2 regions of the Kitasatospora sp. NPDC057936 genome follow, and region 1 is predicted to be linked to the other one. Evidence: riboswitches for the same ligand, from Rfam matches in the RefSeq annotation. Region 1 holds a riboswitch; the other holds the start of a gene.
What was found. Region 1 has a riboswitch for glycine ahead of gcvP (aminomethyl-transferring glycine dehydrogenase). Riboswitches for the same ligand answer to the same signal wherever they lie in the genome.
Positions count from the first base shown of each region.

Region 1 (14,539 bases):
GGGGGGGGGGGGGGGGGGGGGGAGTGGTGTGGTTTGGCGGAGGGGGGTCGTCGGGTGGGGCGTCGTGCGGTGTGGCGGACGGGGGTGGTCGGGCTGGGGGTGGGGAGTTGGGATGGGGGAGTCGGTGGGCATGGCAAAGGCTCCCGGTGGGGGCCGGGAGCCTTTGGGTGGTGCGGTTCAGGACAGGGGGCGGAGGGAGGCGCCGTTGGGGGTGGGGGTGCCGTTGGGGGCTCCGTTGGGGGTGGCGGGGGTGTCGTCGTGGACCTCGACGTTCTCGCGGCGGAGTTCGTCGTGGATGACCTCCTCCGCCGTGTAGCGCTCGACGACGAGTCGGACCCGCTCGATCGGGGCGAGGTACTTGCGGACCACCGGGCGCTCCTCGCGCAGGGTGACCTCCTCCACCGCCTCGGCGATCTCCTTCTCGGTGAGGGCCGCCCGCTCGGCGTCGCCCACCGGCATCCGCTCCACCCGGACGCGTTCGCGGACCACCGGGACCCGGCGCTCGACCTGCTCGCTCGTCACGTACTTGCGCAGCTTCGCCGTGCCCAGCACGTGCCACTCGGTGGTGATGTCCAGCCGCTCCTCGCGGCAGGTGATCTCGACCGGGCCGCTGGGGGCGGACGGGGCCTCGGTCGCCGGGGCGTTCTGGGGCTTGGGCTGGACGGCGGGCTGGGCGACGGGGGGTTGGGCGGTCGTGGTCGCGGCCGCCATCGGGGCGGCTGTCGGCGCGGGGGTGCTGAGGGTCCGCACGTGGGCCTCCGTGGCGGTCGTGGTGGGAGCGGTGGTGAGGGTGGTCGTGGTCATGGGGGCGACGGTCGTCGTGGTGGCGGCCGCGGTGGTGCCGAAGTCGAGGTCGGGCTGCGGCGGTCCGGCGTCGCCGTTCACCGGCCGGCCGTTCACCGGGGTGTCGAGGCCGTAGTAGCGGTAGAGCTGGAGCTCCTGGGCCGGCGACAGGTGCTGGCCGACGCCGAAGTCCGGCGAGTCCTTGACCAGCGACTTGTCGTACGGCACGCGGAGCTCGTCGCCGGAGAACTCGCTCGTGGTGAGCGGGACGAAGGCGTCCCGGCCGAAGATGCCGGTGCGGACGGCGGCCCACTCGGGCTGGCCGGTGGCGTCGTCCAGGTACACCTCGTCGACCGTGCCGATCTTGTCTCCGTTGCGGTCGACCGCCTTGTGGCCGATGAGGTCGCGGGGGTCGATATCGGTTTGCACTCTTTCCTCCAGTGCGCTGCGCCTGCGGAACTCCCGCAGGACGGCGGCCGGAGCAGCCGTGCCGTCCGCCACTTCACACCAAAAGCCATCAACCGGACGGCCGCGAGCGGGGTGCGTCCGGACGGGCTGCGGGGTGGGCCGTTCGGGGGACGCGCGTAGACCCCGGGTGACCGGATACACCCGTGATCGAACGGGCTCCCGCTGGTACCCTGGGCCGCGACCGCCGAGCCCGCTCGGGAGAGTCCCCGAAGGCGAAAGCCGCTGGCCGGGGCGCCGAAGGAGCAACTCCTCCCCGGAATCTCTCAGGCATCCGTACCGTGTGGGATAGGTCACTCTGGAAAGCAGGGCAGGACCGCCGGCGAGGGAGCCGACGGCCACCACCCTCACCGACGGTGCAAGCCGGCGGAGCGCCCACAGCGCGCCGCGCGGGCGAAGCTCTCAGGTCCCGATGACAGAGGGGGAGGCCTGTCGGGTCCGCCCGCCACCAGGCCCACCCGCTGTCCGCAGCGGTGCAGGCCGACCGGCGTGCGTACCCCCGCCGGTCCGTGACCAGGAGGCCTCGACCACCATGAACGCCCAGTCGAACGCGGGACGCCCGAGCGGCGCCGTCACCCTCACCGAGCTCGAGCAGGCCAGCCCCTTCGAGAACCGCCACATCGGCCCCGACGCCGCCGCGCAGGAGAAGATGCTGGCGCAGGTCGGCTACGGCTCGCTGGACGAGCTCGCCGCCACCGCCGTGCCCGAGGCGATCCGTTCCATCACGGGTCTGGACCTGCCCGCCGGCCGCAGCGAGGCCCAGGTCCTCGCGGAGCTGCGCGAACTGGCCGGCCGCAACCAGGTGCTCCAGCCGATGATCGGCCTGGGCTACTACGGCACCTTCACCCCGCCGGTGATCCTGCGCAACGTCCTGGAGAACCCGGCCTGGTACACCGCGTACACCCCGTACCAGCCGGAGATCTCCCAGGGCCGCCTGGAGGCGCTGCTCAACTTCCAGACCCTGGTCTCCGACCTGACCGGCCTGCCCACCTCGGGCTCCTCGCTGCTCGACGAGTCCACCGCCGCCGCCGAGGCGATGGCGCTGGCCCGCCGCGTCACCAAGGTCAAGGGCGGCGTGTTCCTCGTCGACGCCGAGACCCTGCCGCAGACCGTCGCGGTGATCAACACCCGCGCCGTGCCGACCGGTGTCGAGGTCGTCGTGGCCGACCTCTCCGAGGGCATCCCGGCCGAGATCGCCGAGCGCGGCGTCTTCGGCGTGCTGCTCCAGTACCCGGGTGCCACCGGTGTCGTGCGCGACCTCGCCCCCGTCATCGAGCAGGCCCACGGCCTCGGCGCGATCGTCGCGGTCGCCGCCGACCTGCTGGCGCTGACCCTGCTCAAGTCGCCCGGCGCGCTCGGCGCCGACATCGCCTGCGGCACCTCGCAGCGCTTCGGCGTGCCGATGGGCTTCGGCGGCCCGCACGCCGGCTACCTGTCGGTGCGCGCCGAGTACGCCCGCTCGCTGCCCGGCCGCCTGGTCGGCGTCTCCGTCGACTCGGACGGCAACCGCGCCTACCGCCTGGCGCTGCAGACCCGCGAGCAGCACATCCGCCGAGAGAAGGCCACCAGCAACATCTGCACCGCCCAGGTGCTGCTCGCCGTCATGGCCTCGATGTACGCCGTCTACCACGGCCCGGACGGCCTGGCCGACATCGCCCGCCGCACCCACCGCTACGCCGCCGCCCTCGCCGAGGGCCTGCGGGCCGGCGGCGTCGAGCTGCTGCACGGCGAGTTCTTCGACACCGTCACCGCCGTCGTCCCGGGCCGCGCCGCCGAGATCGCTGCCGCCGCCCGCGCCAACGGCATCAACGTGTACCAGGACGGCGAGGACCGGATCTCGGTCTCCACCGACGAGACCACCACCCGTGAGCACCTGGCCGGCGTCTGGGCCGCGTTCGGCGTGCCCGCCGTCGAGGCCGCCGAGACCGCCGAGGCGCTGCCCGCCGCGCTGCTGCGCGAGGACGAGTACCTCACCCACCCGGTCTTCCACAGCCACCGCTCGGAGACCGCCATGCTGCGCTACCTGCGCCGCCTGTCGGACCGGGACTACGCGCTGGACCGCGGCATGATCCCGCTGGGCTCCTGCACCATGAAGCTCAACGCGACCACCGAGATGGAGCCGGTGACCTGGCCGGAGTTCGGCCAGCTGCACCCGTTCGCGCCGATCGACCAGGCCCAGGGCTTCCTGACCCTGATCCGCCAGCTGGAGCAGCAGCTGGTCGAGGTCACCGGCTACGACGCCGTCTCGATCCAGCCGAACGCCGGTTCGCAGGGCGAGCTGGCCGGCCTGCTGGCCGTCCGCGCCTACCACCACGCCAACGGCGACACCCAGCGCGACGTCTGCCTGATCCCGTCCTCCGCGCACGGCACCAACGCGGCCTCCGCCGTGATGGCCGGCATGCGGGTCGTCGTGGTGAAGACCCTCGTCGACGGCGACGTGGACGTCGAGGACCTGAAGGCCAAGATCGAGAAGCACCGCGACAGCCTGTCGGTGCTGATGGTCACCTACCCGTCCACCCACGGCGTGTACGAGACCGAGATCACCCAGATCTGCGCCCTGGTGCACGAGGCCGGCGGCCAGGTGTACGTGGACGGCGCCAACCTGAACGCCCTGGTCGGCCTCGCCAAGCCGGGCAAGTTCGGCGCGGACGTCTCGCACCTGAACCTGCACAAGACCTTCTGCATCCCGCACGGCGGTGGCGGCCCGGGCGTCGGCCCGGTCGCGGTGCGCGCCCACCTGGCGCCGTACCTGCCGAACCACCCGCTGCAGGAGGAGGCCGGCCCGGCCACCGGTGTCGGCCCGATCTCGGCGGCGCCGTGGGGCTCGGCCGCGATCCTGCCGATCTCCTGGGCGTACGTCCGCCTGATGGGCGGCGAGGGCCTCAAGCACGCGACCCAGGTCGCCGTGCTGAACGCCAACTACATCGCCAAGCGCCTGGCCCCGCACTTCCCGGTGCTCTACACCGGGCCGGGCGGGCTGGTCGCGCACGAGTGCATCATCGACCTGCGTCCGCTCACCAAGGAGACGGGCGTGACGGTGGACGACATCGCCAAGCGCCTGATCGACTACGGCTTCCACGCGCCGACGATGTCGTTCCCGGTGGCCGGCACGCTGATGATCGAGCCGACCGAGTCGGAGGACCTGCACGAGATCGACCGGTTCTGCGACACGATGATCGCGATCCGCGCCGAGATCGACAAGGTCGGCTCGGGCGAGTGGGCGGCCGACGACAACCCGCTGTGCAACGCCCCGCACATCGCCGCCACCCTGGCCGGCGACTGGGCGCACGGCTACTCGCGGCAGGAGGCCGTCTTCCCGGCGGGCGTGAACCCGGCGGACAAGTACTGGCCGCCGGTCAGCCGGATCGACGGCGCGTACGGCGACCGCAACCTGGTCTGCTCGTGCCCGCCGCTTGACGAGTACGGCGTCTGAGCCGGATCCGGCAGGCGTGAGTGGCAGGGCCCCGGCGGTGCGTTCGCCGGGGCCCTGCCCCGTTCTCGTGGACTGCCCCCGCTGATGGTGCGTGCGTACGGTCGGACCGCGGGTCAGGCCGCGGGTCGGACTGCGGGTCAGGCCGCGTGGGCGACCGGGCGGCGCGGTGCGATCACCCGGCCGTCGGGCAGCAGCTCTCCGGTGTCCTCGAACATGAGGACACCGTTGCAGAGCAGGCTCCAGCCCTGCTCCGGGTGGCAGGCCACCGGGACGGCAGCCTCGCGGTCCTCGGACTCGGCCGACGGGCACTCAGGACGGTGCTGGCACATGCGTACCCTCGCTTCGCTCTGCGATCCTCCCCGTGGGGCGGCCGCCGACGGCGAGCCGTCGGGAACCGCCGCGCAGTCGGATCCTGTCCGCGCGCCGACCAGGTGTTGAGCGGCGCTCAAGTGGGTAGGACAGGTGGTCCTTCCACGCTGGTTCCCAGTGTCGGCATCTGCGGACGTGCGCGCAGCGATTTGGTGACATGCGCCACAACTCCCGCGCAGAGATCACCCGTTCAGGTGGGGCTGGTGGCGAAATACGCACAGACGGGTCAGGCGCAAGGTGACCCATCAGGGCCATGGACGGTGACCCGTCCGGGTGGGTGAGAGGTCCGGAGAGCCCTGGGGTCGGGGGTGTCGCCAGGGGTGTCCGGGTCAGGAGGTGCCGAGGAGCAGCGGCTTGGCGAGGGGGGCGCGTGCGAGCAGCGGGAGGAGCTCGGCGGCCGGGTACGCGCGGTGCGCGGTGACGCCGAGCGGGGCCGGGGCGAGCGGGATCAGCAGGTCGGCGGCCGGGCCGGTGTCGGGGCTGTGCAGCCACAGCGCCGTCGCGTACTGGCCGGGGAAGGTCAGCAGGCGGGGCTGGTGGCGTACCCGGGAGCCCTGCGCGAGCTGCCAGGCCTGGCGCAGCGCCCGGACCGTGGAGTCCAGGTAGGGGCCGGCGGTGAAGTGGGAGAAGGTGTGGCCCTCGATGTCCAGCACCACTTCGGCGGCGGCGGCCACGTCGGCGCCGTCCTTGATCAGGAAGCGCCAGCCCGTCCGGCGGGCGGCGGTGAGCTCGGGGTGCGGGCCGTCCAGGACGTGGACGGCGAGCGGGTGGGCGGGCAGCAGGGGGCCGGCCGGATGACGCAGCGCTGCGGCGGCGGGCTGGCGCAGCGCGGTCTCCGAGTCGAGTGCGGCGAGGACCGCGCGCAGGGCGCTCGGTGGGGGTTGCGGGGTCTGCAGTGTCATGGCGAGGTCGCCTCTCCGTGTGAGATCGGCGTGCGAGTGCGGCATACCGGCGTGGCGCGGTGTGTCAACGGTGACGGGACCTGGCCGTGTCCGGTTGTGCAGGATCGCGGAGCCGGCGCGGTCGCCGCCCTCGACGAGGGCCTCGGGGCGGGGAGCGGACCGGCCGGAGCGCAGTGCGAATTCTATCGAACAGGTGCGCAGGGTGACCTGTTTATCACAGGCGGTGGCGCCGGGCAAGTCGGCAGATACTCTGAATAGTCGTCAGTTTCCTTGCATTGCAAGCCAGTACACGCCTTCGGGTATCGATCTTCCGGGCGGGCATGATGTCTGGCACGGTCGGTCGGCCGGTGGCTCAGGAGGAGGGGACCATGGGCGAGAAGGTCGTGGCGACGCGTGCGGATCTGGCGGACCGGCAGCTGTACCGACGAAAGCTCCAGGCCTGCCTCGACGCGCTCGGGCGGATGCTGCAGGAGGACCGCTTCGACCGCCCGCGCGCGGTGATGGGCGTGGAGATCGAGCTCAACCTGGCCGACGAGCAGGGCCTGCCGGTGATGCGCAACGCGCAGGTGCTGAGCTCGATCGGCTCCAGCGACTTCCAGACCGAGCTCGGCCGGTTCAACATCGAGGTGAACATCGCGCCGCACCGGCTGGGCGGGCACGTCTTCGAGGAACTGCGCGAGGAGATCGACACCGGGCTGCGCTACGCCGACCGGCGGGCGGCCGAGGCCGGCGCGCGGATCGTCATGGTGGGCATCCTGCCGACGCTGGAGCACGACCACACCGGGCTGGACGCGATGTCCCACAACCAGCGGTACAGCCTGCTGAGCGACCAGATCCTGGCCGCCCGCGGCGAGGACATCTCGCTGGACATCGAGGGCGTCGAGCGCCTCCAGCTGGAGTCGATCACCATGGTCGCGGAGGCGGCGGCGACCTCGCTCCAGCTGCACCTCCAGGTGACGCCGCAGCGGTTCTCCTCGGTGTGGAACGCGGCGCAGGCGATCTGCGGGCCGCAGCTCGCGCTGGGCGCCAACTCGCCGTTCCTGTTCGGGCGGGAGCTGTGGCGCGAGACCAGGCCGGTGCTGTTCCAGCAGGCCTGCGACACCCGTACGGCGGAGCTCAAGGCGCAGGGCGTACGCCCGATCACGTGGTTCGGCGAGCGCTGGGTGGACTCGGCGTACGACCTGTTCGAGGAGAACCTGCGCTACTTCCCGGCGCTGCTGCCGATCTGCGACGACGAGGACCCGCTGAAGGTGCTGGCCTCCGGCGGCGCGCCCCGGCTGGCGGAGATGCGGCTGCACAACGGGACGATCTACCGGTGGAACCGGCCGGTGTACGACGTGAGCGGCGGGGTGCCGCACCTGCGGGTGGAGAACCGGGCACTGCCGGCCGGGCCGACGGTCGCCGACACCCTGGCCAACGCGGCCTTCTACTACGGGGTGGTGCGGGTGCTGGCCGAGCAGTCGCGGCCGGTGTGGACCAGGCTGCCGTTCGACCGGGCGGACGAGAACTTCCGGCAGGCGGCGCGGTACGGCGTCGACGCCGTCTTCCAGTGGCCGCGCTCGGGCCGGGCGGGGCGCGGCGGCGGGCTGACCACGGTGTCCGCCGTCGACCTGGTGCTCGGCGAGCTGCTGCCGATGGCCTACCAGGGCCTGGACGCGTGGGGCGTGGAGCCGGCCGACCGGGACCGCTACCTCGGGATCATCGAGCAGCGCTGCCTGCGGCGGACCAACGGCGCGGCCTGGCAGAGCGCGACCTTCCACCGGCTGCGGGAACGGTACGGGATGGACCGGCCGGCGGCGCTCGCGGCGATGACCCGGCGGTACATCGAGCACATGCGGGGCGGCGAGCCGGTGCACACCTGGCCGGTGGGGTAGCGCCGTGGCCGGGAGCCGCAACGCGGTGGGGTAACGCCGTGGCCGGGAGCCGCAACGCGGTGGACCCGTCCGGCCACGGCACCAGTGCCCGCCGGCCGGATCGCGCGGCCGCTGTGTCAGGATGATCGCCCCGGTGGTCGGCCGACGGCCGGAGGCCTGATCGCCGCACTGGAGCCCGCCCGTGACCACCGTCCCGACCGAACCGGAGACCGCCCGGCCCACGCGCCGGCTGCTCGGTGCCGAGCTGCTGATCGTCCTCGGGCTGTCGCTCGGGGCCAGCGGCATCAGCGCGGTCATCGACTTCGCGGGCTCGCTCACCGCGCCGCTCTCGCTCGGCCAGCAGGTCGCGACCCTGAACGGCTCACGGGCGCCCGGGCGGCCGTGGCTCGACCTGACCTGGCAGCTCTACTACATCGGGCGCGGGCTGATGCCCGTCGTCCTGGTCGGCTACCTGCTGGTGCGCGAGGGCGCGGCGCTGCGCGTGCTCGGCTTCGACCTGCGGCAGAAGCTGCGCGACCTCGGGCGGGGCGCGGGCGTCGCCGCCGCGATCGGCGGGTCCGGGCTGCTGCTGTACCTGGCGTCCCAGGCGGCCGGGTACAACCTGACGGTGGCGCCGTCGGGGCTGCCGGACGTGTGGTGGCGGGTGCCGGTGCTCGTGCTGTCCGCGTGGCAGAACGCGATCCTGGAGGAGGTCGTCGTCCTCGGCTACCTGCTGCGCCGGCTCGGGCAGTTGGGGTGGTCGTGGCCGGCGGCGCTGGTCGCGAGTTCGGTGCTGCGCGGCTCGTACCACCTGTACCAGGGCGTCGGCGGGCTGGTCGGCAACATGGTCATGGGCGCGGTGTTCTGCCTGGCCTACCGGCGGTGGGGGCGGGTGATGCCGCTGGTGGTGGCGCACGCGCTGATCGACACGGTGGCCTTCGTCGGGTACGCGCTGCTCGCCGGGCACGTCAGCTGGTTGCCCACTCCTTAAGCCTGGTGCCCATTCCTTGAGCTAGCTGCCTACTCCTTGAGCCTGTGCTGCCTACCCCTTGAGCGTCAGCTTGCTCTGGGACCTCGGCGGGCGGGCGAGGAGTCGGTCGACGTGGCGGCGTTCCAGGCCCTGGCCGGGGTCGATGGGCAGCAGGACGCGGTCGCGGCGCCACAGTGAATTGCGCACCAGGCGCTGGGGGATGACATCGTCCATCCACGCGAACGGGCGGCCTCCGGCGTAGCGCAGCAGTGGGGCCCACTTGCGGGACGAGAACAGTTGCATGAGGGGGACGCGCGGGTCGCCGGGCTGCGGGACGTAGCCGGTGAAGCGGACGAAGGGGAGTTCGGGCAGGCCGATCGCGGGGGAGATGTGGGTGTTGGCGTGCTCCTCCCAGGTGGTGGCCCACACGAGTTCGTACGTGTCGGCGAGTTCGCGCAGCCAGTCGCCGTGGCGGGCGGAGAGCAGGACCGAGTAGCCGAGCAGGGTGTGGGCGTCGAACCCGGCGTCCGGGTGCGGGCAGACCGGGTTGAGGACGCCGTCGACGTCCAGGAACAGCAGAGGCTTCGGCACCAGTGGCCCCCCAGGTGGTGGTGAATGACTCACCTGGTCGGACGAACCGCGTGCGCCGGTGGTTGCGCACCACCTGGCGGACGCAGGGCGCACGCGGGGCGCAGGGGGCGCTCGCGGAGCCGGGTGCGGGAGTCACCCGAGGTGGCCCCGGAGGAAGCTCAGGGTGCGGCGCCAGGCGGTGCGGGCCTGGAGGGCGTCGTAGGTGCCGAGCGGGTTCTCGTCGTTCATGAAGGCGTGTCCGGCCGGGTAGAAGTGGATCTCCGGGCGGATGTCGGTGGCCTCGCCGATGCGGGTGGCGGCCTCGTCGACGGCGGACATCGGGATCGAGCGGTCGTGCTCGCCGAAGTGGCCGAGGACGTGGGCGGTGAGGCCGCGGTAGTCGAAGTCCGGGTCGGGCGGGAGGCCGTAGAAGGGGACGGCGGCGGACACCTTGTCGCCCGCGCGGGCGGCCAGCAGCAGCGCGAAGCCGCCGCCCATGCAGAAGCCGACCACGCCGACCGCGTCGCCGACGACGCCGTCCAGGGCGAGCAGGTGGTCGACGGCGCCGGCGAGGTCCGTCACGGCGTGCTCGACGGGCAGCTCGCGCTTGAGGCGGGCGGCTTCGGCGCCGTCGTGGGTCGTCGCGCCGCCGTACAGGTCGGGCGCGAGGACGGTGAAGCCCTCGGCGGCGAAGCGGTCGGCCATCGTGGCGACGTGGGTGGTGAGGCCCCACCACTCCTGGACGAGGACGAGGCCGGGGCCGACGCCCTGGGGCGGGCGGGCCAGGTAGCCGTGCGCGGTGCGGCCGTTGCTCGGGAAGGTGAGGTTCTGCCGGGAGCCGCCCTGGTCTGGCATGGCTTCCTCTCGGTGGGTCGGGCCGCGTGCGGCGGTCGTCCTGCGGCGGTCGTCGGTGGGGACCGTTGGGGGGCGTCGGTGGGGGTCGGGGTCAGCCCATTTCCTCCAGGGCGCGGCCCTTGGTCTCCTTGATGCAGAAGGCCACGAACGGGATGGAGAGCAGCGCGAAGGCCGCGTAGATCACGTACGTCGCCGAGAGGTTCCAGTCGGCGAGGTCCGGGAAGCTCACGGTGATGGCCCAGTTGGCGATCCACTGGGCCGAGGCGGCGACGGACAGGGCGAGGGCGCGGATCCGGTTGGGGAACATCTCGCCGAGCAGCACCCAGACCACCACGCCCCAGGAGAAGGCGAAGCAGAGCACGAAGACGTGCGCGGCGACCAGGGCGACGGTGGCGTGGGTGTTGTCGAGCGTCGCGGTGTCGCCGGTGCCGTGCCGGTAGGAGAACGCCCAGGCGGCGGTGGCGAGCGCCAGCGCCATGCCGATCGAGCCGGCGAGGGCGAGCGGCTTGCGGCCGATCCGGTCCACCAGCACCATCGCGATCACCGTGCCGATCACGTTGACGATCGAGGTGGAGAGGCTGATCAGCAGCGAGTTGGACTCGTTGATGCCGACCGACTGCCACAGGAGCGACGAGTAGTAGAAGATCACGTTGATGCCGACGAACTGCTGGAACGCCGAGGCGCCGATGCCCACCCAGACGATCGGCAGGAGGCCGAAGCGGCCGCCGAGCAGGTCCCTCAGGCGCGGCTTGTGCGCGGACTCCAGCACCGCGCGGATCTCGGCGACCCGGGCGTCCAGGTCGACGTCCTCGCCCTCGACCTCCCTGAGCACCTTGCGGGCCTGCGCCTCGCGGTGGTCGGCGATCAGGAAGCGCGGCGACTCGGGGATGGCGAGCGCCATCAGGCCGTACACCAGCGCCGGGATGGTCTCGACGCCGAGCATCCACTGCCAGGCCTGGACGCCGCCGAGGTGGCCGGTGGACTCGCCGCCGGCGGCCTGGTTGAGCGCCCAGTTCGCCAGCTGGGAGACGGTGATGCCGAGCACGATCGCCATCTGCTGGAACGACGCGAGCCGGCCGCGGTACGCGGTGGGGGCGACCTCGGCGATGTAGGTGGGGGCGATGACGGAGGCGATGCCGATCGCGACGCCGCCGACCACGCGCCAGGTGGCGAGCACCTGGATGCTCGGCGGGAACATCGAGCCGAGGCCGCTGATCGCGAAGAGCGTCGCCGCCAGCAGCATCGTGCGCACCCGGCCGAGGTGGTCGGCGAGCCGGCCGGCGGCCACCGCGCCGGCGGCCGAGCCGAGCAGCGCGATGGCCACGACGAACGCCGTCTCGCCGTTGCCCACTCCGAAGTGCTTCTGGATGCCGGTGACCGCGCCGTTGATCACGGCGCTGTCGTAGCCGAACAGGAAACCGCCCATCGCCGCGGCCGCGGAGATGAACACGACGTGTCCGAGGTGGGCCTCTCCGGCGGTGGACCGGGTGTTGGTTGTGGACACGCGCGCTCCCCGAGGTGGACGGGCCCGCCCGGCGGGGACGGCGGCGTGCGGGGCCGCCGGCTCCGCCGGGCGGGCAGGGTACGTCTCACATTCGACCAGTGGCGGGGGGCCGAGGCCCGGTTTCGTGGGCCGATCGGGTGATGCCGTGTCAGGCGGGTGGCCGGGTGGCCGGGTGGTGGGGTGGCCGGGTGTGCGGCCTGTGGTCGGGCGCGGGGCGCTGGGCGCGGGGTGGGGCGTGCGGCCCGTGTGCTCCGGGGTGACGCGGGCTCAGCCGGCGGTGCGCCGCTGGTTGCGGCGCAGCAGCTGGGTGCGGGCCAGGGTGTCCTGGCCGCCGCCGCGTTCGGCGAGGCGGTCGGCGATCGCGTGCTGCTCGTCGGCCGGCTTCTTGTCGTCGTACTTGAACTTGGCGCGCACCTGGAGGACCGTCAGGCGCAGTCCGCGCAGGCCCGGGAGCAGCCGGGAGAACTCCCCCTCGCCCGGGACGACCCGGGTGTCCGGGGTCTCGGGCTGGAAGTGTGCCAGCTGGCGGTTGAGGATCTCGGCCTTCCCCGCGGCCGACTCGACGATCTCCGCCGCGCACTGGAAGTGGACGGACGCGTAGTAGCTGGTGGGCGTGCCGGGTGCGCCGCGCCAGTGGCCGGGGGCGAAGGCGTAGCCGTCGGTGACCGCGAGGGTGACGTGCGGGTCGGCCCGGACGGCGGCGAGCAGCGGGTTGGGCGCGGCGAGGTGCAGCAGGATCTCGCCGCGGTCGGCGTCGAGCAGGAAGTGCGTCGGGACCAGGACGGGGCCTTCGCCCTGCCCGCCGTTGGCGGCGAGCAGGCCGAAGTCCCGGCCCTCGGCGAGCCAGGCGCGCCACTCGGCCTCGTCGCCGCGGTCCCAGGAGCGGATCAGCATGACGCGTTCTCGTTCTCGTTCTGGGTCTGGATCTGGGTCTGGTCGTGCATCGGCGGGGTGCCTTCGTCAGCCGGCCAGCTCGCGCAGGTGCGCGGGGAGCGGGACGGTGGTGGAGGCGGCCGGAGCGGGGGTGCCGAAGCCGCTGGTGACGGGGACGACGCCGGCCCAGTAGGGCAGGTCGACGTCCCCCGGCTCGTCGTTGGCGCCGTCGTCGCGGGACTTGGCGGAGACCTCGTCCAGGTCGAGGCGGATCACGGCGGTGGCGGCGAGCTCCTTGGCGTTGGCCGGGCGGACCTCGGCGGAGCGGCCGGGGACGGTCTGGTCGACCAGCGCGTCCAGGGCGACGTTCAGCTCCTCCGGGTCGGTGACCTGGTGGGCGGTGCCGTGCGCCACCACCGAACGGAAGTTGACGGAGTGGTTGAACGCGGACTTGGTCAGCACGAGCGCGTCGACGAGGGTGACGGTGACGCAGACCTTCAGGCCCTCGTCGTCCTTGGCGCCGCGCATCGGGCGGCTGCCCGTCGAGCCGTGGACGTAGAGGCGGTCGCCGACGCGGGCGTAGATCGTCGGCAGGACGACCGGTGCGCCGTCGGCGACGAAGCCGAGGTGGCAGAGGTAGGTGCTGTCGAGTATCGCGTGGATCGCGTCCCGCTCCCAGGTGGCGCGGTCCTTGTAGCGCGTCGGCGTGGTGCGGGCGGTGCGGGCGTAGGTGGCACCGGCGGCGGAGGCCGAGGTGGTGGTGGCGGTGGCGTCCGACGTGGTGCTGTCCGTGGCAGGGACCGACATGACAAACCTCTATGTACTAGTGCATAATTTGCTTTGTGCTAGGAGACTATCCGCTGAAAGGGCGACGCGCCAGCGAAATCGCGGCCCACATCGAACAGGGCGTCAGTGGCGGGCAGCTCGCGCCCGGAACCGCGCTGCCCCCGCTGCGCGACCTCGCCGCCGAGCTCGGCGTCAACGCCAACACCGTCGCCGCCGCCTACCGCCTGCTGCGCGACCGCGGCGTGATCGAGACCGCCGGCCGCAAGGGCAGCCGCATCCTGCCCCGGCCCGCCCTCACCACCCGCGACCAGATCCGCGTGCCCGTGCCCCCGCACGCCCGCGACCTGTCCGCCGGCAACCCCGACCCGGCCCTCCTGCCCGACCTCGCCCCGGCCCTCGCCGCCGCGGCGGAGGCGGCCCGCGCCGAACCCGTCCTCTACGGTCACCCCTCCGTCGACCCGGGCCTGCTCGCCCTCGCCCGCGCCTCCTTCGGGGCCGACGGCCTGCCCGGCGGCCCGATCGCCGTCGCCTCCGGCTCCCTCGACACCGTCGAGCGCATCCTCGGCACCCGGCTGCGCCCCGGCGACGCGGTGGCCGTCGAGGACCCGGGCTGGGGCAGCCTGCTCGACCTGCTGCCCGCGATGGGCCTGCGGCCCGCGCCCGTCCGGCTCGACGACGAGGGCCCGCTGCCCGACTCGCTCGCCGCGGCGCTCGACGAGGGCGCCCGCGCCGTGATCGTCACCAGCCGGGCCCAGAACCCGACCGGCGCCGCACTCACCGCCGCCCGGGCCGCGGCCCTGCGCGAGGTGCTGGCCGGGCACCCCGACGTGCTGCTGATCGAGGACGACCACGGGCACGGCATGGTCGACCAGGCCTACCACCCGCTGGCCGGCGCCGGTTCGCGGCACTGGGCGGTCGTGCGCTCGGCGGCCAAGGCGTACGGGCCCGACCTGCGGCTGTCCGTCGCGGTCGGTGACGCGGACACCATCGGGCGTGTCTCCGGGCGGCTGCGGCTCGGCGCGGGCTGGGTCAGCCAGCTGCTCCAGCGGACGGTCGCCGAGCTCTGGCGCACCGACGCGGCGCCCGTCGCCACCGTGGCCGCCGTCTACCGGGCCCGCCGGGACGCGCTGCTCGGCGAGCTCGCGGCGCGCGGCATCGCGGCGCACGGCGAGAGCG
Region 1 is NZ_JBHVPD010000150.1:3-14,541, forward strand. Features, by position in the region: gene ACFVU9_RS43130 (YsnF/AvaK domain-containing protein) at 178-804, opposite strand; partial or broken gene ACFVU9_RS43135 (PRC-barrel domain-containing protein) at 832-1,212, opposite strand; glycine riboswitch at 1,437-1,540, shown strand; gene gcvP (aminomethyl-transferring glycine dehydrogenase) at 1,781-4,681, shown strand; gene ACFVU9_RS43145 (DUF5999 family protein) at 4,819-5,010, opposite strand; gene ACFVU9_RS43150 (hypothetical protein) at 5,380-5,952, opposite strand; gene ACFVU9_RS43155 (glutamate--cysteine ligase) at 6,321-7,826, shown strand; gene ACFVU9_RS43160 (CPBP family intramembrane glutamic endopeptidase) at 8,008-8,796, shown strand; gene ACFVU9_RS43165 (HAD domain-containing protein) at 8,848-9,366, opposite strand; gene ACFVU9_RS43170 (dienelactone hydrolase family protein) at 9,499-10,200, opposite strand; gene ACFVU9_RS43175 (sugar porter family MFS transporter) at 10,292-11,626, opposite strand; gene ACFVU9_RS43180 (FMN-binding negative transcriptional regulator) at 11,972-12,598, opposite strand; gene ACFVU9_RS43185 (pyridoxamine 5'-phosphate oxidase family protein) at 12,665-13,384, opposite strand; gene ACFVU9_RS43190 (aminotransferase class I/II-fold pyridoxal phosphate-dependent enzyme) at 13,420-14,539, shown strand, end outside.

Region 2 (14,539 bases), on a different contig from region 1:
CTCCTTGAACAGCATGCCGATCGCGCCGGCCGCGAGGAGGAAGCGGACGATGCCGTCGTCGTCGGCGCCCGGGATGAAGTTCAGGTAGTAGTGCAGGGTGGCGGGGATGATCCCGGCCGCACCGTTGGTCGGCGCGGTGACCACCCGGCGGCCGGAGGCGTTCTCCTCGTTGACCGCCATCGCGTAGAGCGTCACCCACTCCATCGCGTTGGCCGGGCCGATGCCCTCGGCGCGCAGCGCGCGGGCCGCGGCCGCCGCCCGGCGGCGCACCTTGAGGCCGCCCGGCAGGATGCCCTCGCGGGACATGCCGGCGCGGACGCACTCCTGCATGACCTGCCAGATCTCCAGCAGCCCGGTGCGGATCTCCTCCTCGTTGCGCCAGGCCTTCTCGTTCTCCAGCATCAGGCCGGAGATCGACAGCCCGGTCTCGCGGGTGAGGCGCAGCAGCTCCTCGCCGGTGCGGAAGGGGTACTTCAGCGCGGTGTCGTCCGGCTTGACCCGGTCGGCGCCGATCGCGTCCTCGTCGACGACGAAGCCGCCGCCGACCGAGTAGTAGGTCTTCTCCAGCAGCGTCGAGCCGTCGGCCGCGAACGCCCACAGGGTCATCCCGTTGGCGTGGTACGGCAGCGAGCGGCGCCGGTGCAGGATCAGCTGGGTGTCGGGATCGAAGTCGATCGGGTGCTCGCCGAGCAGGCTGAGCCGCTTCTCGGCGGTGATCCGCTCGACGTCCCGGTCGGCCTGGTCGACGTCGACCGTGCGCGGGGAGTTGTTCTCCAGGCCGAGCAGGACGGCCTTCGGGGTGCCGTGGCCGTGGCCGGTGGCGCCGAGCGAGCCGTACAGCTCGGCGCGGACGCTCACCACCCCGGGCAGCAGGCCTTCGGACCGCAGCCGCCGGGCGAACATCCGGGCGGCGCGCATCGGGCCGACCGTGTGGGAGCTCGACGGGCCGATACCGATGGAGAAAAGGTCGAAGACACTGAGGGCCACGGGGGGACGTCCTTGTCTGGTCTCGTGGACGGACATTGCGTTGCTGTGCGTAGGCGCAGCATGAGGAGGGGCACCGCGCGTCTTTCCAGTGTGCGCGGTGCCCCGGAAACTCCCGTGGACGACCGGCGTGAGGCCGGTCACCCACCCCCGGCGATCAGAGGTTCGGGTAGAGCGGGTACTTCTCGGCCAGCGCGGTGACGCGGGCCTTCAGGCCGGCGGCGACGGTCTCGTCGAAGCCCGGCTTGAGGGCCTCGGCGATGATGTCGGCGACCTCGCGGAAGTCCTCGGCGCCGAAGCCGCGGGTGGCGAGGGCCGGGGTGCCGATGCGCAGGCCGGAGGTGACCATCGGCGGGCGCGGGTCGTTCGGGATCGCGTTGCGGTTGACCGTGATGCCGACCTCGTGGAGGCGGTCCTCGGCCTGCTGGCCGTCGAGCTGGCTGTTGCGCAGGTCGACCAGCACCAGGTGCACGTCGGTGCCGCCGGACAGCACGGAGGCGCCGGCCTCGGCGACGTCGGCCTGCAGCAGGCGCTCGGCGAGGATCCGGGCGCCGTCCAGGGTGCGCTGCTGGCGCTCCTTGAACTCCTCGGACGCGGCGACCTTGAACGCGACGGCCTTGCCCGCGATCACGTGCTCCAGCGGACCGCCCTGCTGGCCGGGGAAGACCGCGGAGTTGATCTTCTTGGCCCACTCGGCCTTCGACAGGATGACGCCGCCGCGCGGGCCGCCCAGGGTCTTGTGGGTCGTGGTGGTGACGACGTCCGCGTACGGCACCGGGTTCGGGTGCAGGCCCGCGGCCACCAGGCCGGCGAAGTGCGCCATGTCCACCATGAGCAGGGCGCCGACCTCGTCGGCGATGCGGCGGAACTCGGCGAAGTCGAGCTGGCGCGGGTAGGCGGACCAGCCGGCGATGATCAGCTTCGGCTGGTGCTCCTTGGCGAGGCGCTCGACCTCGGCCATGTCGACCTGGCCGCTCTTCTCGTCGACGTGGTACGCGGCCACGTTGTAGAGCTTGCCGGAGAAGTTGATCTTCATGCCGTGGGTCAGGTGACCGCCGTGGGCCAGGCTCAGGCCCAGGATGGTGTCGCCCGGCTGGATCAGCGCGAACATCGCGGCGGCGTTGGCCTGCGCGCCCGAGTGCGGCTGGACGTTGGCGTGCTCGGCGCCGAACAGGGCCTTGATGCGGTCGATCGCGATCTGCTCGACGACGTCGACGTGCTCGCAGCCGCCGTAGTAGCGGCGGCCGGGGTAGCCCTCGGCGTACTTGTTGGTGAGCACCGAGCCCTGGGCCTCCATGACCGCCACCGGGGCGAAGTTCTCGGAGGCGATCATTTCCAGGGTGGTCTGCTGGCGGTGCAGCTCGGCGTCGACCGCGGCGGCGATCTCCGGGTCGAGCGAGTGCAGGGATTCGTTGAGAACCGTCATGGTGTGGTCTTCCCGGGGCGAAGGAGGAATCGGGACCGCCGCGCGAAGTGCGCCCTCGGAAGGGCGGCGGCGGGTGACGGGTGGGCGGTGAGGGGGGCGGGCCGCCGCGCTGCGGCCCGCCGCGCCAAGGGCCTGGTCAGCCGCCGATGAAGGCGGTGTACTCGTCGGCGCTGAGCAGCTCGTCGGTGGACTCCACCTTGACCTTGAACAGCCAGCCGCCCTCGAACGGGGCGCTGTTGACCAGGGCGTTGTCGTCCAGGACGTCCTGGTTGACCTCGACGACCTCGCCGGTCACCGGGGAGTACAGGTCGCTGACCGACTTGGTGGACTCCAGCTCGCCGCAGGTCTCGCCGGCGGTCACCTCGTCGCCGACCTCGGGCAGCTGCACGTAGACGATGTCACCGAGCGCGTCCGCGGCGTGCTTGGTGATGCCGACCGTCGAGACACCGTCCTCGGCGGCCGTCAGCCACTCGTGCTCCTTGGTGTACTGCAGGTGCTGGGGGTTGCTCATGGCGTCATTCTCCAGGATGGGAAGCGGGTACGACGAAGCGGGCCGCCGCGCGGACGGCTTCGTCGCGGATCAGTGGTGACCGAGGGCCCGGGAAGATCCTCAGCGGGCGCGCTTGTAGAACGGCAGGGCGACGACCTCGACCGGCTCGTGCTTGCCGCGCACGTCCACCGCGACGGCGGTGCCGGGGGCGGCGTGGGCCGCGTCGACGTAGGCGATCGCGATCGGCTTGCCCAGCGTCGGGGACGGCGCGCCCGAGGTGATCCGGCCGATCGGGGCGCCGTCGGCGGAGACCACCGTGTACTCGGCGCGCGGCACGCGCTTGCCCTCGGAGACCAGGCCCACCAGGACGCGCGGCGGGGTCGACTCCGCCTCGGCGGCGGCCTTCTCCAGGGCCTTGCGGCCGACGAAGGCGCCGTCGTTGGTGGTCTTGTCGAAGCGGACGACCCGGCCGAGGCCGGCGTCGAACGGGGTCAGGTCGGTGGAGAGCTCGTGCCCGTACAGCGGCATGCCCGCCTCCAGGCGCAGGGTGTCGCGGCAGGACAGGCCGCACGGCACCAGGCCGTGGCCCTCGCCGGCGGCGGTCAGCGCCTGCCAGACCGGCTCGGCGTCGGCCGGGGCGCAGAAGATCTCGAAGCCGTCCTCGCCGGTGTAGCCGGTGCGGGCGAGCAGCACGTCCCGGTCGGCCACCCGGGCCGGGAGGATCGCGTAGTACTTCAGGCCGGGCAGGTCGGCCTCGGTGGTCTTCGCGAGGATCGCGGTGGACTCCGGGCCCTGGACGGCGATCAGCGCGTAGGTGTCGCGGTCGTCGGTGACGACGGCGTCGAAGCCCTTGGCGCGGGCGATCAGCTCGTCCAGCACCAGCTGGGCGTTGGAGGCGTTGGCGACGACGAGGAAGGAGTCCTCGCGCAGGCGGTAGACGATCAGGTCGTCCAGGATGCCGCCGTCCTCGGCGCAGATCATGGTGTAGCGGGCGCGCAGCACGCCGAGGGCGGAGACGAAGCCGACCAGCGCGTGGTCCAGCATCTCGCCGGCCTGCGGGCCGGTCACGGTGATCTCGCCCATGTGGGACAGGTCGAACAGACCGGCCTTGGTGCGGACGGCGAGGTGCTCCTCGCGCTCGCTGCCGTAACGCAGCGGCATGTCCCAGCCGGCGAAGTCGGTCATGGTCGCGCCGAGGGCGCGGTGCAGCGCGTCGAGCGCGGTGAGGCGGAGGGACGACATGGCCTGGGAACTCCTCGGTCTGGGCACTCAGGGGTGCACGCGCCGGACCGGACCCGCTCGGGGACCGACTCCTGCGCGCGGGCATGCGGCGGCGTGGGTCTCCCCATCTGTCGTCGAACCTGAGAGCTTCACCGCGCAGCGGCCCGTCGCTGTTTCCAGCTTTCCGGACAGGATGGCGGCTTGCACCGTGGGTGGGCGCACGACAGGCCGTGCGCCGCTTTCCAGATGTGCCTAACCCGTGCGGTAGGGGGGCCTGAGAGATTCCGGGGAGGACTTGCTCCTTCGGCGCCGGCCGTGCCACCAGACGGGGCACTCCGGACTCTCCCGCGCGGGTTCGAGCGGCCGGTATGGAGTTAGTGGGGCCGACTGCGCACGACGCCGTCGGACGCGCACATCATGGCACGTCCGCGGCACCGATGGGAGGGGGGACCCGGTCACACCCCACAGGGGACCCGGCCACACGCCACACAAGGGAACACGCACCCTAGACTGCTGCGCGTCGGCAGCAGTGGGCGGCCGACCGGCAGAGGGCGGTACAGGGGCGCATGGGGTACCCGGTGGAGCAGCAGCAGGGGTGGGGCGGCCCGGACACGCCGCCACCGGGCGGGGCCTGGCCGGCCAACGAGCTGGAGCAGGTGCTCACCGCCGCGCTGGGCGATCCGGGCGCGACGCCGCGGGTGGTCGAGGTGCTGGCCCGCAGCCAGGTGTGGATCCCGCTGCCCGCCGGCGGCGACCCGCAGGGGCAGTCGCTGGACCTGCCGACGATCGAGCTGGGCGGCGAGCCGTACGTCCCGGTCTTCTCCTCGCAGGAGGTGTTCCTCCAGCAGGCGCCGGGGATGGCGTTCGCGGTCGCCCCGGCCTGGGAGTTCGCCCGCGGGCTGCCGTTGGGCGTCGGGATCGCCGTCAACCCCGAGGCCGCGGTGGGCATCCCGGTGCCGCCGCAGGGCGTCGCCGAGCTGCGCCGCGGTCCGCGCGAGGACCGCTGGGAGGACCCCTCGGCGCCGACCGGTGGCCGGGTCGCGCTGCGCGAGCCCGTGCCGGGGGAGGACCCGGAGCACTTCCTGGCCGTCTGCCGGGCCGAACTCGCCGCCCTGCCGGGAGTGTTGACCGCGCGCCGCGCGCTCGCGAGCATCGAGGGCGAGCCGACCGTGATGTTCATCGGCGTGCAGCTGGACCCGGCCGCCCCGGCCGACCCGGCGGCGGTGAACGAGGCGCTCGGCCGCGCGCTGGGAACCGCGCCGCTGCCCGGCGGCGTCCACCTCGTGCTGCTCGACCTCGCCGACGATCCGGTGGTCGAGTGGCTGCTCACCCGGGTGCTGCCGTTCTACGCGCGGGTGTGACGGGGTCCGTTCGTAGGCACGTCGCCGTGGCGTCGGCCGGTGCCGCGCCATAGGGTGCGTGCAGACGGCCGACGGGCCGGCGGCAGGTGAGGAAAGAGGCGCGGCGAGGTGGGCGCATGAGTGCGGGAGCGGTGTCCGGTGGTGCACCGGGGCCCTGGGGCCAGGCACCGGCCGGACGCCCCGGCGCGGATCCGGGCGTGCTGGAGCGCGCGCTGCGCGAGGTCGCGCCGGAGCGCTACGAGGCGTACGAGCAACTGCTCCGCGCCCTGGCCGAGGGCCAGGTCTGGATGCTGCTGTGGCACGGCACCCCGGGCAGCCCGGACGCCCAGTACGGGAACATGGAGATCAGCGGCCACGGCTACGCGCCGGCCGTCACCTCCCCCGAGCAGCTGGCGGCCTCCGGCTGGGCGCGCGCCCACGAGGTCGTCTCCGGGCGCGAGATCGCCGCGTCGCTGTACCGCACCCGCTGGGGCCTGTGGCTGAACCCGCACGCCCCGGGCGGCGGGGTCGGCGTGCCGTGGGCGGACCTGCGGCGGATCGCGGGGGGCCTGGACCGGCTGCCGGCCGGGCCGCTGAGGCTCAGCGAGCCGCAGGTGAACGCCCAGCAGTTCTTCGCGCTGCTGGAGCACCAGGCGCGCGAGGTGCGGGCCGTCCGGGCGCTGCGCCGGGCCTGGGTGCAGCCGGCCGTGGGCGAACCGTACCTGGCCATCGGCCTGGACCTGTACGACGGCTCCCCGCCGGCCGTGGAGGCGGTGCGCGCGCTGATGCAGCGGGCGATCGCGGTGGCCCCGGAGGGGCTGGCGGTGTCCACGGTGGCGATGGCGGACGAGTACGACCCGGTGGCGCTGTGGATGCGGGCCAAGGCGCGGCCGTTCTACGACCGCGAGGCGGCCGGGCTCGCCCGGCCGACCGGTGCCTACCCACCGGTGCCGCCGCCGGGCCACCAGGCGCCGCCGTACTACCCGCAGCAGACCGGGCCGGGCTGGCACGGGCAGCCGCAGCCGCAGCCGCCCCAGCGGCCGTGGCCCGGATACCCGGGGCGCTGAACCGCTAAACCCGCCAAAACCCATTTCCAGAAGCCGACTTGACTTTGCGTCAGGTCGGCTTCGGCGTTTTCCGGACGACTTCGCGGCTGCGGGTGTCAGGCATCTTGACACGGTTATCACGACCGTGTGAAGAGGGATATGCCGATGATCGTGGAGGTGCATGCACGCAGATCACAGTTGGGCATCTGTCGCTTGGCAGGGCTGGCGCAAGCCAGTTCGGATGGCAGAGAGTTCTGCGCAACGCACCGCGCGAACTCGGAACCCCACAAAGGTCAACGCGCACGCCGACCGCTCCAGCCACGCGACGCCCATCCCGCGTGGTGGCAGTGCACCGTGCACGACGCACTGCCGCACTGCCGCGAAACCCCGCTCCTTAGCACCTCCGCACGTCCGCATAGCCGCACCGCCGAAGCCGGCGACCGGCACCCGTGGGCCGGCCACCGTCGGCGAGGGGACCTACTGACATGACCACATCCGTCACCACCGCCGGGAACGATCCGGAGGCACCCGCCCCCGCGAGCCCGGCCCAGAAGATCGAGGGCCGCTCCCTCGGCCAGATCGCCTGGACCCGTTTCAAACGGGACAAACTGGCCGTCGTCGGCGGCATCGTCGTGATCCTGCTGATCCTGCTCGCCGTGCTGGCCAAGCCGATCGAGGGACTGTTCGGCCTCGACCCGGACGCCTTCAACCAGGACCTGCTGGACGCCAACCTCGGCGGTCTGCCGCTCGGGGACTGGGGCGGCATGAGCTGGGACCACCCGCTGGGCGTCGACCCCCTCACCGGCCGCGACCTGCTCGCCCGTGTCATCGAGGGCTCCTGGGTCTCCCTGCTGGTCGCCTTCGGCGCGACGCTGCTGTCCAACACGATCGGCACCGTGCTCGGCGTCATGGCCGGCTACTACGGCGGCTGGGTGGACACGCTGATCAGCCGGATCATGGACGTCTTCCTCGCGTTCCCGCTGCTGCTCTTCGCGATCGCGATCTCGACCTCGCTGCAGGGCGGCGCGTTCGGCCTGCACGGCCTCCCGCTGCACCTCCTGGTGCTGATCTTCGTGATCGGCTTCTTCAACTGGCCCTACATGGGCCGGATCGTGCGCGGACAGACCCTCTCGCTGCGCGAGCGGGAGTTCGTGCACGCGGCCCGCAGCCTCGGCGCCCGCGGCCCGTTCATCCTGTTCAAGGAACTGCTGCCCAACCTGGTCGGTCCGATCCTGGTCTACTCGACCCTGCTGATCCCGACCAACATCCTCTTCGAGGCGGGCCTCAGCTTCCTCGGCGTCGGCATCCAGCCCCCGCAGGCCTCCTGGGGCGGCATGCTCAACGACGCGATCAAGTACTACCAGGTGGACCCCCAGTTCATGGTGGTCCCCGGTCTGGCGATCTTCCTCACCGTGCTCGCCTTCAACCTGCTCGGCGACGGGCTGCGTGACGCCCTCGATCCCAAGAGCAACTGACCCTGCGTCAGGAACCTTCACCGTTTCCACATCCTCAAGGGGTTGATCTCACCCATGCGTAGGTCCCGTACCGTCGCGCTGACCGCGGTGGCAGCTGCCGCAGTCCTCGTCGTGACCGGATGCACGTCCAGCAAGACCACAGGTGGCTCCTCCAGCAGCGCGGCCGGCGGCGGCGCCGACGCCGCCACGAAGGGGGTCGTCAACGCCTCGGACAAGAAGGGCGGGACGGTCACCTACGAGATGAAGGGCACCCCGGACTCCTTCGACCCGGGCAACACCTACTACGCCTACATCTACAACTTCTCGCGCCTGTACGGGCGTCCGCTGACCACCTTCGCCCCGGGCCCCGGCGCGCAGGGCAACAAGCTCGTCCCGGACCTCGCGGCCGGCCTCGGCCAGCCCAGCGCCGACGGCCTGACCTGGACGTACAAGCTGCGTCCCGGCCTGAAGTACGACGACGGCTCCGCGATCACCTCGAAGGACGTCAAGTACGCCGTCGAGCGCTCCAACTTCGCGCCGGACGTGAACTCCAACGGCCCGACCTACTTCCACGACCTGCTGGTCGACAACGCCACGCCTTACCAGGGTCCGTACAAGGACAAGGAAGGCGGCCTGAACTCGATCGAGACCCCGGACGACCTGACCATCGTCTTCCACCTGAAGCAGCCGTTCGCGGACTTCGACTACCTGGTCAGCGCCCCGCAGACGGTCCCGGTCCCGCAGGCCAAGGACGACGGCGCCGGCTACGTCAAGCACGTGGTCTCCTCGGGCACCTACAAGTTCGCGTCCTACGACGACGGCAAGCAGCTCTCCCTGGTGCCGAACACCAACTGGGACCCGAGCACCGACCCGATCCGCAAGCAGCTCGCGGACAAGATCGTGGTCAAGATGGGCATGGACCAGGCCACCATCGACAAGGACCTGATCGCCGGCAACGCGCAGGTCGACCTGGTGGGCCTGGGCGTCGACCCGCAGACCCAGGCGCAGATCCTGCAGAACCCGAAGCTCAAGGCCAGCAGCGACAGCTCCTACGGCGGCCGCCTGATCTACACCGCGATCAACACCAAGGTCGCGCCGTTCGACAACGTCGAGTGCCGCAAGGCCGTCCAGTACGCGATCGACAAGCTCTCGGTGCAGACCGTCGAGGGCGGCCCGATCCGCGGCGCGATCGCCAGCACCGTGCTCCCGCCGGACATCCCGGGCCACCAGGACTTCAACACCTGGGCGACCCCGGACAACAAGGGTGACGAGGGCAAGGCCAAGGACGCCCTCAAGGCCTGCGGCAAGCCGGACGGCTTCAGCACCGTGATCTCCGCCCGCACCGAGCGCGACCCCGAGATCCAGGCGGCGACCGCGATCCAGGCCGCGCTGAAGAAGGTCGGCATCAACGTCGAGATCCAGAAGTACCCGCAGGGCAAGTACTTCTCGGACAACGCCGGTTCCCCGCAGTTCACCCAGGACCACAACATCGGCCTGATGATGATGCAGTGGGGCGCCGACTGGCCGACCGGCTACGGCTTCCTGCAGCAGATCGCCGACGGCCGCGCCATCAAGGCCTCCGGCAACAGCAACCTGGCCCAGCTGAACGACCCCGCGATCAACAAGCTGCTGGACGACGCGATCGCCAACACCGACCAGGCGGCCCGCGAGAAGATCTACGGCGACATCGACAAGAAGATCATGGACCAGGCGGTCTACGTCCCGCTGATGTACGCCAAGGTCTTCCTGTACCGCCCGGACAACGCCACCAACCTGGTCTCCACGTCGGCCTTCTCGGGCCAGTACGACTACCTGAACATCGGCACCACCAAGTAAAGAGCCTGGCTCCGCATCCCTGAAGGCAGGTGAAGGCAGCGGCGCCCGCCACCGTCCGGCAGACCCCGGACGGTGGCGGGCCGCCGGAGCCGCCCAACTGTGTTTGCCTACATCATCCGCAGGACATTCGCGGCCGTCGTACTGCTGCTGGTGGTCAGCGCGGTCACCTTCGCGATCTTCTTCCTGCTCCCGCGCATCGCCGGCGAGACCGCCGACCAGCTGGCCGCCCAGTACGTCGGGAAGAACCCGTCGCCGGAGGCGATCGCGGCCGTCAAGAGTAACCTCGGGTTCGACCAGCCGCTGTACACCCAGTACTGGAACTTCCTGAAGGGCCTGGTCGGCGGCGCCGAGTACAAGTTCGGCCCGGACCCGGTCACCTGCCACGTACCGTGCTTCGGCTACTCCTTCAAGAACCACCTCGAAGTCTGGCCCGAGCTCACCAAGCGCATCCCGATCACGCTCTCGCTGGCCATCGGCGCGGCCGTGCTCTGGCTGGTCTCCGGTGTCACCACCGGCGTCATCTCCGCCCTCAAGCCGCGCTCGGTCTTCGACCGCATCGCCATGGGCATCTCGCTCGCCGGCGTCTCGCTGCCGGTCTTCTTCACCGGCGCGCTGCTGCTCACGGTCTTCAGCTACGAGTGGCCGATCCTGGACAACCTCCAGTACGTCGACTTCACCGACGACCCGATCATGTGGGCCCGCAACCTGATCCTCCCGTGGATCTCGCTGGCCTTCCTCTACTCGGCCCTCTACGCCCGGCTCACCCGCGCCGGGATGCTGGAGACGATGAGCGAGGACTACATCCGCACCGCCCGGGCCAAGGGCCTGGTCGAGCGCAAGGTCGTCACCCGGCACGGGCTGCGCGCCGCGCTCACCCCCGTCGTCACCATCTTCGGCATGGACCTCGGCCTGCTCCTCGGCGGTGCGCTCATCACCGAACAGGTCTTCTCGCTGCAGGGCGTCGGCGCCTTCGCCGTCCAGGCGATCTCCGACAACGACCTGCCGAAGATCCTCGGCGTCACCCTGCTCGCCGCCTTCTTCATCGTCGTCTGCAACCTCGTGGTCGACCTCCTGTACGCCCTCGTCGACCCCCGGGTGAGGCTCTCGTGACCGAGCTCCAGAAGACCACGGCGCCCGCCGCGCAGACCCCGGCCGGCGACCCGTTCCTCTCCGTCCGCGACCTGCGGATCCACTTCGACACCGACGACGGCCTGGTCCGCTCGGTGGACGGGGTCAGCTTCGACCTGCACAAGGGCCGCACCCTCGGCATCGTCGGCGAGTCCGGCTCCGGCAAGTCCGTCACCTCGCTCGGCATCATGGGCCTGCACCGCTCCAAGCGGGCCCGGATCAGCGGCGAGATCCGGCTGAACGGCGAGGAACTGGTCTCGGCCGGCCCGGAACGGGTGCGCCAGCTGCGCGGCCGCGAGATGGCGATGATCTTCCAGGACCCGCTGACCGCGATGCACCCCTACTACACGGTCGGGGCGCAGATCGTCGAGGCCTACCGGGTGCACCACCCGGACGCGTCCAAGCGGGCGGCCCGCGCCCGCGCGATCGAGATGCTCGACCGCGTCGGCATCCCGCAGCCCGACCGCCGCGTGGACGACTACCCGCACCAGTTCTCCGGCGGCATGCGCCAGCGCGCGATGATCGCCATGGCCCTGGTCAACGACCCCTCCCTGCTGATCGCCGACGAGCCCACCACCGCCCTGGACGTCACCGTCCAGGCGCAGATCCTGGACCTCATCCGCGACCTCCAGGAGGAGTTCGGCTCCGCCGTCATCATCATCACCCACGACCTCGGGGTGGTCGCCGAGCTCGCCGACGACATCCTCGTCATGTACGGCGGCAAGTGCATCGAGCGCGGCCCCGCCGAGACCCTCTTCGACGCGCCCGAACACCCCTACACCTGGGGCCTGCTGGGCTCCATGCCGCGCCTCGACCGGGAGCTCCAGGACCGGCTCGTCCCGGTCAAGGGCACGCCGCCCAGCCTGATCAACGTGCCCGGCGGCTGTGCCTTCCACCCGCGCTGCCCGTACGCCGGGCAGACCGGCGGGCGCTCCACGAGCGAGGTCCCGGTGCTGGCCGAGGCCGCGCCCGGGCACCACGCGGCCTGCCACCTCGCGGCCGCCGAGCGGCACCGCATCTTCGCCGAAGAGATCGCGCCCCGGCTGTGAGCCCGGCCTCGTACCACCTTTCTGGAGAGAACCGATGACGGACACTCAGGCGGCCGCGCCCCAGGCACAGTTGAACGGGGCGTCGCCGGCGCCCGCCTCCGACCGCGAGCCGCTGCTGAAGGTGACCGGTCTGACCCGGCACTTCCCGATCCGCGGCGGGCTGCTGCGGCGCCAGACCGGCGCGGTGCGGGCCGTCGACGGCATCGACTTCACCGTCAACGCCGGCGAGACGCTGGGCGTCGTCGGCGAGTCCGGCTGCGGCAAGTCGACGATGGGCCGACTGGTCACCCGGCTCGACGAGCCGACCGCCGGCACGATCGAGTTCGAGGGCACCGACATCACCCACCTGGGCGTCGGCGCGATGCGGCCGCTGCGCCGCGACATCCAGATGATCTTCCAGGACCCGTACTCCTCGCTCAACCCGCGGCACACCGTCGGCACCATCGTCGGCGCACCGTTCAAGCTCCAGAACGCGGTGCCCGAGGGCGGGCTCAAGAAGGCCGTCCAGGAACTGCTGGAGCTGTGCGGGCTCAGCCCCGAGCACTACAACCGCTACCCGCACGAGTTCTCCGGCGGCCAGCGCCAGCGCATCGGCATCGCCCGGGCGCTCGCCCTGCGGCCCAAGATGATCGTCGCCGACGAGCCGGTCTCCGCGCTCGACGTCTCGATCCAGGCCCAGGTGGTCAACCTGCTGGACGACCTCCAGCGCGAGCTCGGCCTGACCTACCTGATCATCGCGCACGACCTCTCGGTGGTCCGGCACGTCTCGGACCGGGTCGCCGTGATGTACCTCGGCAAGGTCGTCGAGATCGCCGACCGGGACTCGCTCTACCGCAACCCGATGCACCCCTACACCACCGCGCTGATGTCCGCGGTGCCGGTGCCCGACCCGCGCCGCCGCCAGCGCGCCGGCCGCGAGCGCATCCTGCTGAAGGGCGACGTCCCCTCGCCGATCAACCCGCCCAGCGGCTGCCGCTTCCGCACCCGCTGCTGGAAGGCGCAGGAGATCTGTGCCACACAGGAGCCCCCGCTGGCCGTCATGCGGACCGGGCACCAAGTGGCGTGCCACTTCCCCGAGCAGAGCGAGGGGAACGACTAGCACGGCCCGGAGAACACCCGGACGGGCACCCTCGTGGACGCGACGGCCTGACGCACCGGGCGCCGGAGGACGTCGGAGGGGGAGGTCCGCGCAGGTCATAGTTGTTCCCGTGACCTCGCAGATCTTCCCCTCCGACGTGCAGCAGTCGCTGGACCTCGTCGGCATCTTCGTCTTCGCCCTCTCCGGAGGGCTGCTCGCCGTCCGCAAGAACATGGACATCTTCGGGATCTGCGTGCTCGCCGAGGTCACCGCGCTCGGCGGCGGTGTCATGCGCGACCTCGTCATCGGGGCCACCCCGGTCGCCGCGTTCAGCAACCTCGGCTACTTCCTGACGCCGCTCGCGGCCGGTTTCGTCGTCTTCTTCCTGCACCCCGAGGTCGAGCGGATCAACCGCGCCGTCCAGACGCTCGACGCGCTCGGGCTCGGACTGTTCTGCGTCACCGGCACCGCCAAGGCCCACGACTACGGGCTCGGCGCCGTCGCGTCCGTCGCGCTCGGCATGGTCACCGCGGCCGGCGGCGGCGTCGTCCGGGACGTCCTCGCCGGGGAGATCCCCTCACTGCTGCGCTGGGACCGCGAGATCTACGCCGTGCCCGCCCTGGTCGGCGCCGCCCTGGTCGCCGTGCTGATCGGCCTCGACCGGCTCACCGGCGCCACCGGCACCGCCGCCGCGCTCACCGCCTTCGTGCTGCGGATGCTCGCCCTCAAGTACGGCTGGCGCGCCCCGCGGGCCTGGCACCGCAACGGTTCTCGCACCAGCGAGGAGTAGGCGAGCCGCCGTACGCCAGCGAGATCGCCTCCGCCGTGCACAGCAGCTCCGGCACCATCCGGGCCAGCTCGCCCGGCGGCACCTCGCTCACCGGCGCGCTCACCGCGCACGCCGCGACCGTCCGCCCGCCGCTGCCCGACACCGGCGCGGCCACGCACGTCACCGGCTCGCGGTGCTCGGCGGACTCCGCCGCCCAGCCCCGGCGGCGCACCGCCGCCAGCTCCGGCGGCAGCTCCTCCTCGCGGGCGCCGTCCTCCGGCCGCCCGGCCAGCAGCACCCGGCCGATCGCCGTCCCCGCGGCCGGCGCGCGCCGCCCGATCCGCGACGGCCGCCGGGCGCCGGGCCCGGCGACCTCGTCGACGTACAGCACCTCGCCGTCCTCCAGCACGGCCAGCTGGACGGTGAGTCCGCTGCGCGCGTTCAGCGCGGCCAGGTACGGCGCGGCCACCTGGCGGACGTCGATCTCCTCCAGCGCCCGGTGCGCCAGCGACAGCAGCCGGCCGCCCAGGCGGTAGCGCCGGTCCGGCTGGCGCTGCGCGAAGCCGTGCTCCTCCAGCGTGCGCAGCAGGCGCAGCGCGGTGGACTTGTGGACGCCGATGCTGGTCGCCGCCTGTTCCAGGGTCACGGGTCCGTCGCCGAGCGAGCCGAGCAGCGTGAGGGCGCGGTCGACCGACTGCGACATGGCGTCCCCCGAGTT
Region 2 is NZ_JBHVPD010000015.1:37,783-52,321, reverse strand. Features, by position in the region: gene ACFVU9_RS10915 (L-serine ammonia-lyase) at 1-987, opposite strand, end outside; gene glyA (serine hydroxymethyltransferase) at 1,142-2,410, opposite strand; gene gcvH (glycine cleavage system protein GcvH) at 2,547-2,921, opposite strand; gene gcvT (glycine cleavage system aminomethyltransferase GcvT) at 3,021-4,142, opposite strand; glycine riboswitch at 4,374-4,479, opposite strand; gene ACFVU9_RS10895 (enhanced serine sensitivity protein SseB C-terminal domain-containing protein) at 4,688-5,482, shown strand; gene ACFVU9_RS10890 (enhanced serine sensitivity protein SseB C-terminal domain-containing protein) at 5,599-6,528, shown strand; gene ACFVU9_RS10885 (ABC transporter permease) at 6,993-7,982, shown strand; gene ACFVU9_RS10880 (ABC transporter substrate-binding protein) at 8,037-9,797, shown strand; gene ACFVU9_RS10875 (ABC transporter permease) at 9,897-10,907, shown strand; gene ACFVU9_RS10870 (ABC transporter ATP-binding protein) at 10,904-11,974, shown strand; gene ACFVU9_RS10865 (ABC transporter ATP-binding protein) at 12,009-13,073, shown strand; gene ACFVU9_RS10860 (trimeric intracellular cation channel family protein) at 13,183-13,842, shown strand; gene ACFVU9_RS10855 (IclR family transcriptional regulator) at 13,778-14,524, opposite strand.
Region 2: it holds a riboswitch for glycine, as region 1 does, so the genes downstream of both, gcvT (glycine cleavage system aminomethyltransferase GcvT) here and gcvP (aminomethyl-transferring glycine dehydrogenase) in region 1, are expected to answer to the same signal.